Regions from separate parts of the Streptomyces sp. NPDC002784 genome, predicted to be linked through region 1. Evidence: riboswitches for the same ligand, from Rfam matches in the RefSeq annotation. Region 1 holds a riboswitch; each other region holds the start of a gene.
The links. Region 1 has a riboswitch for cyclic di-AMP ahead of ACWD1Z_RS03760 (transglycosylase SLT domain-containing protein). Riboswitches for the same ligand answer to the same signal wherever they lie in the genome.
Positions count from the first base shown of each region.

Region 1 (3,260 bases):
GGGCAGCGTCCGCGAGGACTACGGCGCCATCGACGCCGCCGTCCTGGCGGTGGGCGGCTGGCACGAGCCGTGCCGCGACACCGTGCTCCGCCTCGTCGAGCACCTGCCCGCCGACCGCGTCCGCGGCCTGATCGGCCCCTGGTCCGCCCAGTACCCCGACCGCGGCCTGCCGGGACCGGCGATCGGCTTCCTCCAGGAGACCCTGCGCTGGTGGGACCACTGGCTGAAGGGCGCCCCCACGGACGTACTGGCGGAGCCCCTCCTGCGGGCCTACGTCACCGGCCCGCACCCGCCCGCCCCGGCCTGCGGCACCCTGCCCGGCCACTGGGTCGGCGAGCCCGCCTGGCCCTCCCCGCACATCACGAACGTGACGTACGCCCTCCAGGGCGCCCCCGTCCTCGTACGGTCGCCGATGCACACCGGGGTGGACGCCGGCCGCTTCCGCCCGGTCGGGAACGAGGCCGACCTGCCGCCGGACCAGCGGGAGGAGGACGCGCGCTCGGCCTGCTTCGAGTTCACGGTGGGCAAGGACACCTGGGTGCTGGGGCGGCCGGGGGTGCGGCTGCGGCTGACGTCGGAGGTGTCGCGCGGGCAGGTCGTCGCCCGGCTGTGCGATGTCGCCCCCGACGGCACCTCCACCCTGGTCACGCGGGGCGTGCTGAACCTCTCCGCGCGCCTCGGCCGGGACCGGGCGGTGCCGTGGGAGCCGGGTGCCACCCGGGACGTGGAGCTCCGGCTGAACGGCATCGGGTACGCCTTCCCGGCCGGGCACCGCATCCGGCTCGCGGTGTCGTCGGCGTACTGGCCGTGGGTGTGGCCGCAGGCGGAGTCGGGGGCGGGCTTCACGCTGGATCCGGCGGGGAGCTTCCTGGAGGTGCCGGTGCGCGCGCGGGCCGAGGCTTCCGGGGGCGGCGTCGGTTTCGAGGAACCCGAGCAGGCCGAGCCGCTGGGGGCGAATGAGCCGGTCACGCTGGACGAGCCGCGCCCGGAGCGGCTGGTCGTCCGGGACGTGGCCAAGGGTGAGTGGCGCCTGGAGGTCGATCCGCGGGACGGCGGCACGCGCGTGTACCCCGACGGCCTGGAGTGCACCGAGGACGCGCTGGAGACGTACACGATCCGGGAGGCGGACCCGCTGTCCGCCCGCACCCGCTCGGACCGGTCGATCCGGCTGCACCGGCCTGACCTGGCGTGGGACACGACCGTGCGGACCCGCTCGGAGCTCACCTGTGACGCGGAGGACTTCGTCGCCTCGAACGAGGTGATGTGCACGGCGGGCGGCGAAGTGGTCTTCCACCGGACGCGGGAGAAGCGGATCCCGCGAACGGCGGGCTGATTAAGCCTCCTTGAGGCGATTGCCCGATTTAGTGTGACTTGCGATCACGCGTGATGTGACTCACGCCCGCGAGTCCACCGGCACCCCACGGACTTCCCCCGACGCCCCTTCCCCGGCCGCCAGTTGAGCCTTGACACTCGCAAAGATGCACCCGCCACACACCCTGTGGACGAAGATCAAAACCCTGGATATGTGAATCCGCTACTTGTTTCGGACATGTGCTCTCGCATACGTTCCCGGCCTGTCGGGCGGACGCCTAATCCTGCCGCCGTCCGGCTCCACCGAGATTCTTCGTACGGCAGGAGCGGGGGAACCAGGTAAGTCGCCGACCCGGAACGTCTTCGGACGCGCCGGTGCGGCTCGGGGTGCAGTCGCGCGCCCTTCGCGGTGCGCGGCCGGGCAGCTCCCGCCCGAACCCGACAGCTCACCTCGCAGGCGCCGGAGAGGAACTTCGTCATGCCTGCTGCCGCTCAGCACCGTCCTGCCCGCACCAGCCGGGTCGCCCGCAAGCTCGCCGTCCTCGGCACCGGAGCCGCCGTACTCGCGCTGCCGCTCCTCGGCGCGACCACCGCCTCCGCGGCCACCCCGACCGTCACCACCGCCGCCTCGCTGGGGTACGCCAACAACCTGGACGGCTGGATCCACGCGTCCCTCCAGGTCATGGCCCAGAAGGGGATCCCCGGCAGCTACAACGGCATCTACCGCAACATCATCCGGGAGTCCTCGGGCAACCAGTACGCGATCAACAACTGGGACTCCAACGCCGCCGCCGGCACCCCCTCCAAGGGCCTGCTCCAGGTGATCGACCCGACCTTCCAGGCGTACCACGTGTCCGGCACCTCGTGGGACCCCTACGACCCGGTCGCCAACATCACCGCCGCCTGCAACTACGCGGCGCAGCGGTACGGCTCGATCGACAACGTCTTCGGGGCGTACTGACCGGGCCCGTCACCGGAAGAGTCGTTCGAGGACGACGGCGATGCCGTCGTCCTCGTTCGACAGGGTGATCTCGTCGGCGACCGCCCTGAGTTCGGGGTGGGCGTTGGCCATCGCCACGCCGTGGGCGGCCCAGTCGAACATCGGGATGTCGTTCGGCATGTCACCGAAGGCGATCGTCCCCTCCGGGCCGAGACCCAGGTGATCCGCGGCCAGGGCGAGCCCGGTCGCCTTGGTGATGCCGCATGGCTGAAGTTCGACGGTCCCGGGCCCCGACATGGTGACCGTCGCCAGCGAACCCACCACCGCACGCGCCGTCGCCGCCAACTGGTCGTCGGACAGCTCGGGATGGCGCAGCAGCACCTTGCTGATCGGCGCGCCCCACAGATCGTCGCGCCGGCCGACGCGCACCGCGGGCAGGGTGGGATGCGGCATCAGGTACCCGGGCTCGATCAGGGTGAGCCCGTCGACGCCGTCCTGGTCGACCGCCGCGTACACCTGCCCCACCTCGGCCTCGATCTTGCCGAGCGCGGTCTCGGCCAGCTCCTGGTCCAGGGTGACGGACCAGAGCAGACGGCCCGCGCCGGCGTCGTACACCTGCGCGCCCTGCCCGCACACCGCGAGCCCCTCGCTGCCCAGGTCGTCCAGGAGCGGCCGCACCCTGGGCGCCGGCCGGCCGGTCACCACCAGGTGCCGGGCGCCCGCCTCCGCCACCCGCGCGAGTGCGGCCAGCGACCGGTCGGAGAGCGTGTCGTCGCCTCGCAGGAGGGTCCCGTCCAGGTCGGTGGCGATGAGTGAATATGCGATGGGTGCGGCCATGATCAGAGAATACGGACAGGACGCCCCCACGACTCAGCGCGAACCGGACGACCCCGGCGCCCTCCTGCGCCCCACGCGCCCCCTCCAACTCCCTTGCCCTCACCCGTTGCTGGCGGCCTGAGGGCACTGCCGTGCCGCACGGGCGCGGAGGGCGGGACGGGCCGGAGCGAGG
Region 1 is NZ_JBSFVD010000001.1:811,612-814,871, forward strand. It holds gene ACWD1Z_RS03755 (CocE/NonD family hydrolase) at 1-1,333, shown strand, start outside; cyclic di-AMP (ydaO/yuaA leader) riboswitch at 1,603-1,786, shown strand; gene ACWD1Z_RS03760 (transglycosylase SLT domain-containing protein) at 1,790-2,272, shown strand; gene ACWD1Z_RS03765 (HAD family hydrolase) at 2,282-3,088, opposite strand.

Region 2 (3,260 bases), on a different contig from region 1:
TCACCGCCGTCCAGCGGGTGCTGGAGGTGACCGCCGAGGAGGTCCAGGAGGTCGCCAAGGCCCGCCTGCGCCCCGACAACCGCGCGGTGCTCGTCTACGAGCCGACGGTCCCCCCGGAGACCGTCGAGGAGCCCACCGAAGACCTGGAGTCCGCGGCCACCGTGGAAGCAAGCGCCCACAACGAGGAGACGGCCAAGTGACCGAGCTCGCCACCATGGAGTTCCACCCCCGGCCCGAGGCGGGCGAGCCGAAGGTCTGGGCCTTCCCGGCGCCCACGCGCGGGTCGCTCGACAACGGCCTGACGGTCCTGCGCTGCCACCGCCCCGGCCAGCAGGTCGTCGCCGTCGAGATCCTGCTGGACGCGCCCCTGGAGGCCGAACCGGCCGGCCTGGACGGCGTCGCCACGATCATGGCGCGGGCCTTCTCCGAGGGCACCGACAAGCACAGCGCCGAGGAGTTCGCCGCCGAGCTGGAGCGCTGCGGTGCCACCCTCGACGCGCACGCCGACCACCCCGGCGTCCGGCTCTCCCTCGAAGTGCCGGTCTCCCGCCTGCCCAAGGCGCTCGGGCTGCTCTCCGACGCCCTCCGGGCGCCCGCGTTCGCCGACAGCGAGGTCGAACGGCTGGTCCGCAACCGGCTGGACGAGATCCCGCACGAGCTGGCCAACCCCTCCCGGCGCGCCGCCAAGGAGCTGTCCCGGCAGCTCTTCCCGGCGACCTCGCGCATGTCCCGCCCGCGCCAGGGCACCGAGGAGACCGTCGCGGCCATCGACTCCGCGGCCGTACGCGCCTTCTACGAACGCCATGTGCGCCCCGCCACGGCCACCGCCGTGGTCGTCGGCGACCTGACCGGCACCGACCTCGACGCGCTTCTCACCGACACCCTCGGCTCCTGGACCGGCTCCGCCGCCGAACCCCGGCCGGTGCCCCCGGTCACCGCCGACGACACCGGCCGGGTCGTCATCGTGGACCGCCCCGGCGCCGTCCAGACGCAGCTGCTGATCGGCCGCGTCGGCCCCGACCGGCACGACCGCGTGTGGCCCGCGCAGGTCCTCGGCACCTACTGCCTCGGCGGCACCCTCACCTCCCGCCTGGACCGCGTCCTGCGCGAGGAGAAGGGCTACACCTACGGCGTGCGCTCCTTCGGGCAGGTGCTGCGCTCCACCCCCGACGGCACCGGCGCCGCGATGCTCGCCATCAGCGGCTCCGTCGACACCCCCAACACCGGTCCCGCGCTCGAGGACCTGTGGACGGTGCTGCGCACCCTCGCCGAGGGCGGGCTCACCGACGCCGAGCGGGACGTCGCCGTACAGAACCTCGTCGGGGTGGCGCCGTTGAAGTACGAGACGGCCGCCGCCGTGGCGAGCACCCTGGCCGACCAGGTGGAGCAGCACCTGCCGGACGACTACCAGGCCACGCTCTACCGCCGGCTCGCCGAGACCGGCACCGTGGAGGCCACCGCGGCCGTCGTCAGCGCCTTCCCGGTGGACCGGCTGGTGACCGTGCTCGTCGGTGACGCGGCGCAGATCAAGGCGGCCGTCGAGCCCCTCGGCATCGGTGAAGTCACCGTCGTGACGGCCGAGTAGACACACCCTCGGATGTGAACGCGCTGTCACGCGCGTGTGGGGCCCTGGTGACGGAAGCGTCACCAGGGCCCTTCTATGTCCGATTTGAGGGAGAGGTTGCCTGTCTGCCCTGTGGCGTGCGCTACAAAAACCGCGATTCGTTTGGGGATTGAAAGTTGCCGCGTTTAGCGTCATCCGGGCTGTTCGTCAGGCAGTGCGCCGCACCCGCGGCACCGGACAGTCATCGCCGAGTCCCCGTACGGTGCGAGCCAGGGGAGCCGGGGACCCAAGTCCCTGGGGTGAATCGGACGCCCGCGCGTGAGCGAGGGGGTCCGTAGGAGACCTTCCTGCTCCGAACCCGTCAGCTAACCCGGTAGGCGAGAGGGAAGGAAAGGACCAGCCACTACATGGCGTTCACGCGCGCCACCGGGAAGCACCGACGTCCCAGCCGGATGCAGCGCACCACCGCCCGCGCGGCGGGTGTCGCGGCCCTCACCACCACCGGCGTCATCGGCACCCTCGCGAGCCCGGCGCTCGCCGCGGAGGCTTCGCCCGAGCAGACCGGTCTCACCCCCGTCATCACCATCGGCGACTCGGTCGCCCAGCAGATCGACGCCCAGGCCGCCGCCCAGCAGCAGGCAGCCGACGAGGCGGCGGCGAAGCAGGCGGCCGAGGAGGCCGCCCGCCAGAGGGCCGCCGAGGCGGCCGAGAAGGCCCGCGAGGCCAAGGAGCGCGCCGCCCGCGAGGCCGAGCGCAAGCGCCTGAACACCTTCGTCTCCCCGATCTCCGGCTCCTACGTCTCGACGAGCTACAAGGCCGGCGGCGCCGTCTGGTCCTCCGGCACCCACACCGGCATCGACTTCCACGCCGCCACCGGCACCCCCGTCCGCTCGGTCGGCACGGGCACCGTCGTGGAGGCCGGCTGGGGCGGGGCGTACGGCAACCAGGTCGTCATCAAGATGCACGACGGCACGTACACCCAGTACGGGCACCTGTCGTCCGTCGGCGTCTCGGTCGGCCAGAGCGTCACCCCGGGCCAGCAGATAGGCGTCTCCGGCGCGACCGGCAACGTCACCGGGGCGCACCTGCACTTCGAGGCCCGCATGAGCGCGGAGTACGGCTCGGACATCGACCCGGTCGCCTACCTCCGCTCGCACGGCGTGAACATCTGACGGCACCCGCCCCGCGCTGCCCGGACCCCGGCTCACCGAGCCGGGGTTTTGGCGTTTGCGACCCCCCGCTGTCCAAAAAATATGCATGGATTCCGTCCCCCCTTCGGAAATTCCGGCTCATTGGAATAGAGTCACTGAACACACGTCAGGCGTCGACGTTTCACGGGGATTAAAGCGGAGGTCGGGTCATGCGTATTCCGGCGCACTCGGTATGCACGGCGATCCGGGACGACATCGTCGCCGGTGTCTACGAGCGCGGCAGCCGACTCACCGAGGAACTGCTCGCGCGCCGCTACGGCGTCTCGCGCGTCCCCGTCCGGGAGGCCCTGCGCACGCTGGAGGCGGAGGGCTTCGTGGTGACCCGGCGGCACGCGGGCGCGTGCGTCGCGGAACCGACCGAGCAGGAGGCCGCCGACCTGCTGGAGATGCGCTCGCTGCTGGAGCCGCTCGGCGCCGCCCGGGCCGCCCAGCGGCGCACCGAGGCGCATCTGAAGGTGCTGCGCGGCCTGGTGCGGCTCGGTCAG
Region 2 is NZ_JBSFVD010000019.1:115,679-118,938, forward strand. It holds gene ACWD1Z_RS27785 (M16 family metallopeptidase) at 1-200, shown strand, start outside; gene ACWD1Z_RS27790 (M16 family metallopeptidase) at 197-1,585, shown strand; cyclic di-AMP (ydaO/yuaA leader) riboswitch at 1,800-1,959, shown strand; gene ACWD1Z_RS27795 (M23 family metallopeptidase) at 1,972-2,736, shown strand; gene ACWD1Z_RS27800 (GntR family transcriptional regulator) at 2,925-3,260, shown strand, end outside.
Region 2: linked by a shared signal. The riboswitch ahead of ACWD1Z_RS27795 (M23 family metallopeptidase) and the one ahead of ACWD1Z_RS03760 (transglycosylase SLT domain-containing protein) in region 1 are both predicted to bind cyclic di-AMP.

Region 3 (3,260 bases), on a different contig from region 1:
GCTACTCCTTACTCCAACCGGGCCGCCCAAATACGCTCTCGCGTCGCAGAGTTCACCGCATCGAGCGACAGATATATGCATATCTTGGTGGATCGCCACCGTGACCGGCGCGGTAATGGCAGTCTGGCGAGGAAGCACCAGTCCGGGACCGTACTCGAACCATCCGCTCCGTGTCGGACTGCGGTCCCGTGGGAAAGGGACGACGCCGCCATGGCAGACCATCTGGAAGCATCCGTCACTCTGCCGAGCGATCCCGCCTCGGTCTCCGCGGCCCGCGGCTATGTGGTCAGCACGCTCGAGGAATGGGGACTGCCCGCAGGGACGGACGTGGCCGACACCATCCGGCTCATCGTCTCCGAACTCGCCACCAATGCCGTACAGCACACCCTCGGCCAGTCACCCACCTTCACGGTGGACCTTGAACTGAGCCACGACGAACACCTGCGCATCGGGGTCACCGACAGCCACCCGCGGTTCCCCAAACGACTGCCGGCCGCTGTCCAGCAGGACAACGGCCGCGGTCTGGTCATCATCCGCTGGCTGACCGCCGAGTGCGGCGGCCGACTCAGAGTCAGGCCGACCCGTGAGGGCGGCAAGACGGTCTCCATCGAACTTCCCTGGACCGTACCGGCCCGGCCGGTCACCACCGCCGGTCAGCAGGAGCCCTAGCGGGCGCCCCCGCGGGCGGTACGGCGCTGACCCGCCCCGGGAGCGGTCCGGCTCCGCGCAGCGGTCACTCGGGCACCCGTCAGGGCGGCGGCGTGTCAGGGGCGCCGCCGCCCTTCGGGCGGCCGGTCAGCTCACCCGGCCGTACCAGACGCTCTTGGTCCAGATCTTCTGCAGCCTCACCACATCCCCGGTCTTCGGGGCGTGCCAGAGCTTCCCCTTCCCGGCGTAGATGCCGACGTGGTAGACGTTCGACCCCGAGTGGAAGAACACGAGGTCGCCGGCCTTGCGGCTCTTGGCGGAGATGTGGCGCGTCTTGTTGTACTGCTGGGCCGCCGTACGAGGCAGCTTCTTGCCCGCCTTCTTGAACGAGTACAGCGTCAGCCCGGAGCAGTCGAAGCGGTACGGGCCCGTGGCGCCGTACTTGTACGGGGAGCCCTTCTTGGAGGCCGCGACCTGGAGTGCCTTCGTCGCCGGCGTGGCCGCAGCCGCTTCGGCGGAGAGGCCCGGGGCCACGATCGAACCGCCCACGGCGGCGATGGTCAGAGCCGAGGCCGTACCGGCTCGGGCCATGAGCGACGGGACACGATTGAGCGCAGTCATGCGCAACCCTTCGTCAGCCGCCTGTGAAGGATGACCTGTCGGATTCGGGCTGGCGAAGTTGCCCGGCCGCGATGCGGCTTCACCCCAAGGGCTGCTCGGCACGGACATCCGTGCCGGCGACCCGTCGTGCTCGGGTCCTCCACTCCTGCCGATCCACTCCTGTCGACCGGTCATCCGGGCGGCGGCAGGACTCGGCGTCCGCCCGGATCGCCCCGCCGTGGTGGCGGGGGCTTGTCGTCAGTCAGGGATCTTGGCTCACGGATGTCCGAAAATCCCAATGGAACCGGGGATTTGTGGCGTTACTCACCACTCACCCGTTCGGGTGGACACTGCTCCGTTCGAACCAGCGTCGAGGCTACGGAGGATGCCCGGACCAGCACCGGAACGTCTCTTTCGGGTGAGGGCCTAGCCTCGTTGCGCAACCCTGACGGGCCCACGGCAGGAGACACGGCTACGCCGAAAGGGGGTACCTCCTTTGGTCCGTTTCGACTCCGGTCCGGACGCCTCGGCGCCATCGCCGAATGGCCGGACCGGGCTCACCTGCGTCAACTCTCCGAGCGGGGCGGCAGCGTGAACCGAGCCGTGCGGCGCTCGCCGTCCAGCACCCGCGGTGCGCGCGCCAGCGTGGGGGCGTGCGCCTCGCTCTCGCCGCTCTCGCCCCGCTGATGCGTCGCCCTGGCGGCCAACGCCTGGACGGGGCCCGAACGCGCGTCAGTTCCCCGGCCCGGGCCGCCAGATCGCTCGCCGCCCTCCACCGGCTTCCGCCCGGCCGGCAGCTCCGGAGGCGGCGCTCTCGGACCCCCGACGGGTCACAGCTCGGTTAACGTGCCCGAAACCCGGTCCAACTAGCCTCCCTCCACGCCACCAGGCACTTTGCCCGTGGCTGCGGCAACCGGGCCCCGCACGGTCCGGAGCGAGGACTGTGAGGTGGGCTGTGCAACTGACCCCGCACGAGCAAGAGAGACTGCTGATCCATGTGGCGGCCGACGTGGCCGAGAAGCGCCGGGCCCGCGGGCTCAGGCTCAACCACCCCGAGGCGGTCGCCCTCATCACCTCGCACATCCTCGAAGGCGCGCGGGACGGCCGTACGGTCGCCGAGCTGATGGCCTCCGGACGCAAGCTGCTCACCCGGGACGACGTCATGGACGGCATCGCGGAGATGATCCACGACGTCCAGGTCGAGGCGACCTTCCCGGACGGCACCAAGCTCGTCACCGTCCACGAACCGATCGTCTGAGGGGGCTTCGATGATTCCCGGAGAGATCCTGTTCGCGGACGAGCCCGTCGTGTTCAACGAGGGCCGCGAGGTCACCCGGCTGACCGTGCTCAACGCCGCCGACCGGCCCGTCCAGGTCGGCTCCCACTACCACTTCGCCGAGGCCAACCCCGGCCTGGACTTCGACCGCGCCGCCGCCCGCGGCAAGCGCCTCAACGTCGCCGCCGGCACCGCCGTGCGCTTCGAGCCCGGCATCCCCGTCGACGTCGAACTCGTCCCGCTGGCCGGCGCCCGCGTCGTGCCCGGGCTGCGCGGGGAGACCGGAGGTGCCCTCGATGCCTGAGATCTCCCGGGCCGCGTACGCCGACCTGTTCGGCCCGACGACCGGCGACCGGATCCGGCTCGCCGACACCGATCTGCTGGTAGAGATCGAGGAGGACCGCTCCGGCGGCCCCGGACTCTCCGGTGACGAGGCGGTGTTCGGAGGCGGCAAGGTCATCCGTGAGTCCATGGGCCAGTCACGTGCCACGCGCGCGGAAGGCACCCCGGACACGGTGATCACCGGCGCGGTCGTGATCGACCACTGGGGGATCGTCAAGGCGGACGTCGGCATCCGCGACGGGCGGATCACCGGCCTCGGCAAGGCGGGCAACCCCGACACCATGGACGGGGTCCACCCCGACCTCGTCATCGGCCCCGAGACCGAGATCATCGCGGGCAACGGCCGGATCCTCACGGCCGGCGCCATCGACGCGCACGTCCACTTCATCTGCCC
Region 3 is NZ_JBSFVD010000003.1:437,493-440,752, reverse strand. It holds gene ACWD1Z_RS09265 (ATP-binding protein) at 211-669, shown strand; gene ACWD1Z_RS09260 (C40 family peptidase) at 796-1,269, opposite strand; cyclic di-AMP (ydaO/yuaA leader) riboswitch at 1,273-1,398, opposite strand; gene ACWD1Z_RS09255 (hypothetical protein) at 1,815-2,045, opposite strand; gene ACWD1Z_RS09250 (urease subunit gamma) at 2,204-2,506, shown strand; gene ACWD1Z_RS09245 (urease subunit beta) at 2,517-2,828, shown strand; gene ACWD1Z_RS09240 (urease subunit alpha) at 2,821-3,260, shown strand, end outside.
Region 3: linked by a shared signal. The riboswitch ahead of ACWD1Z_RS09260 (C40 family peptidase) and the one ahead of ACWD1Z_RS03760 (transglycosylase SLT domain-containing protein) in region 1 are both predicted to bind cyclic di-AMP.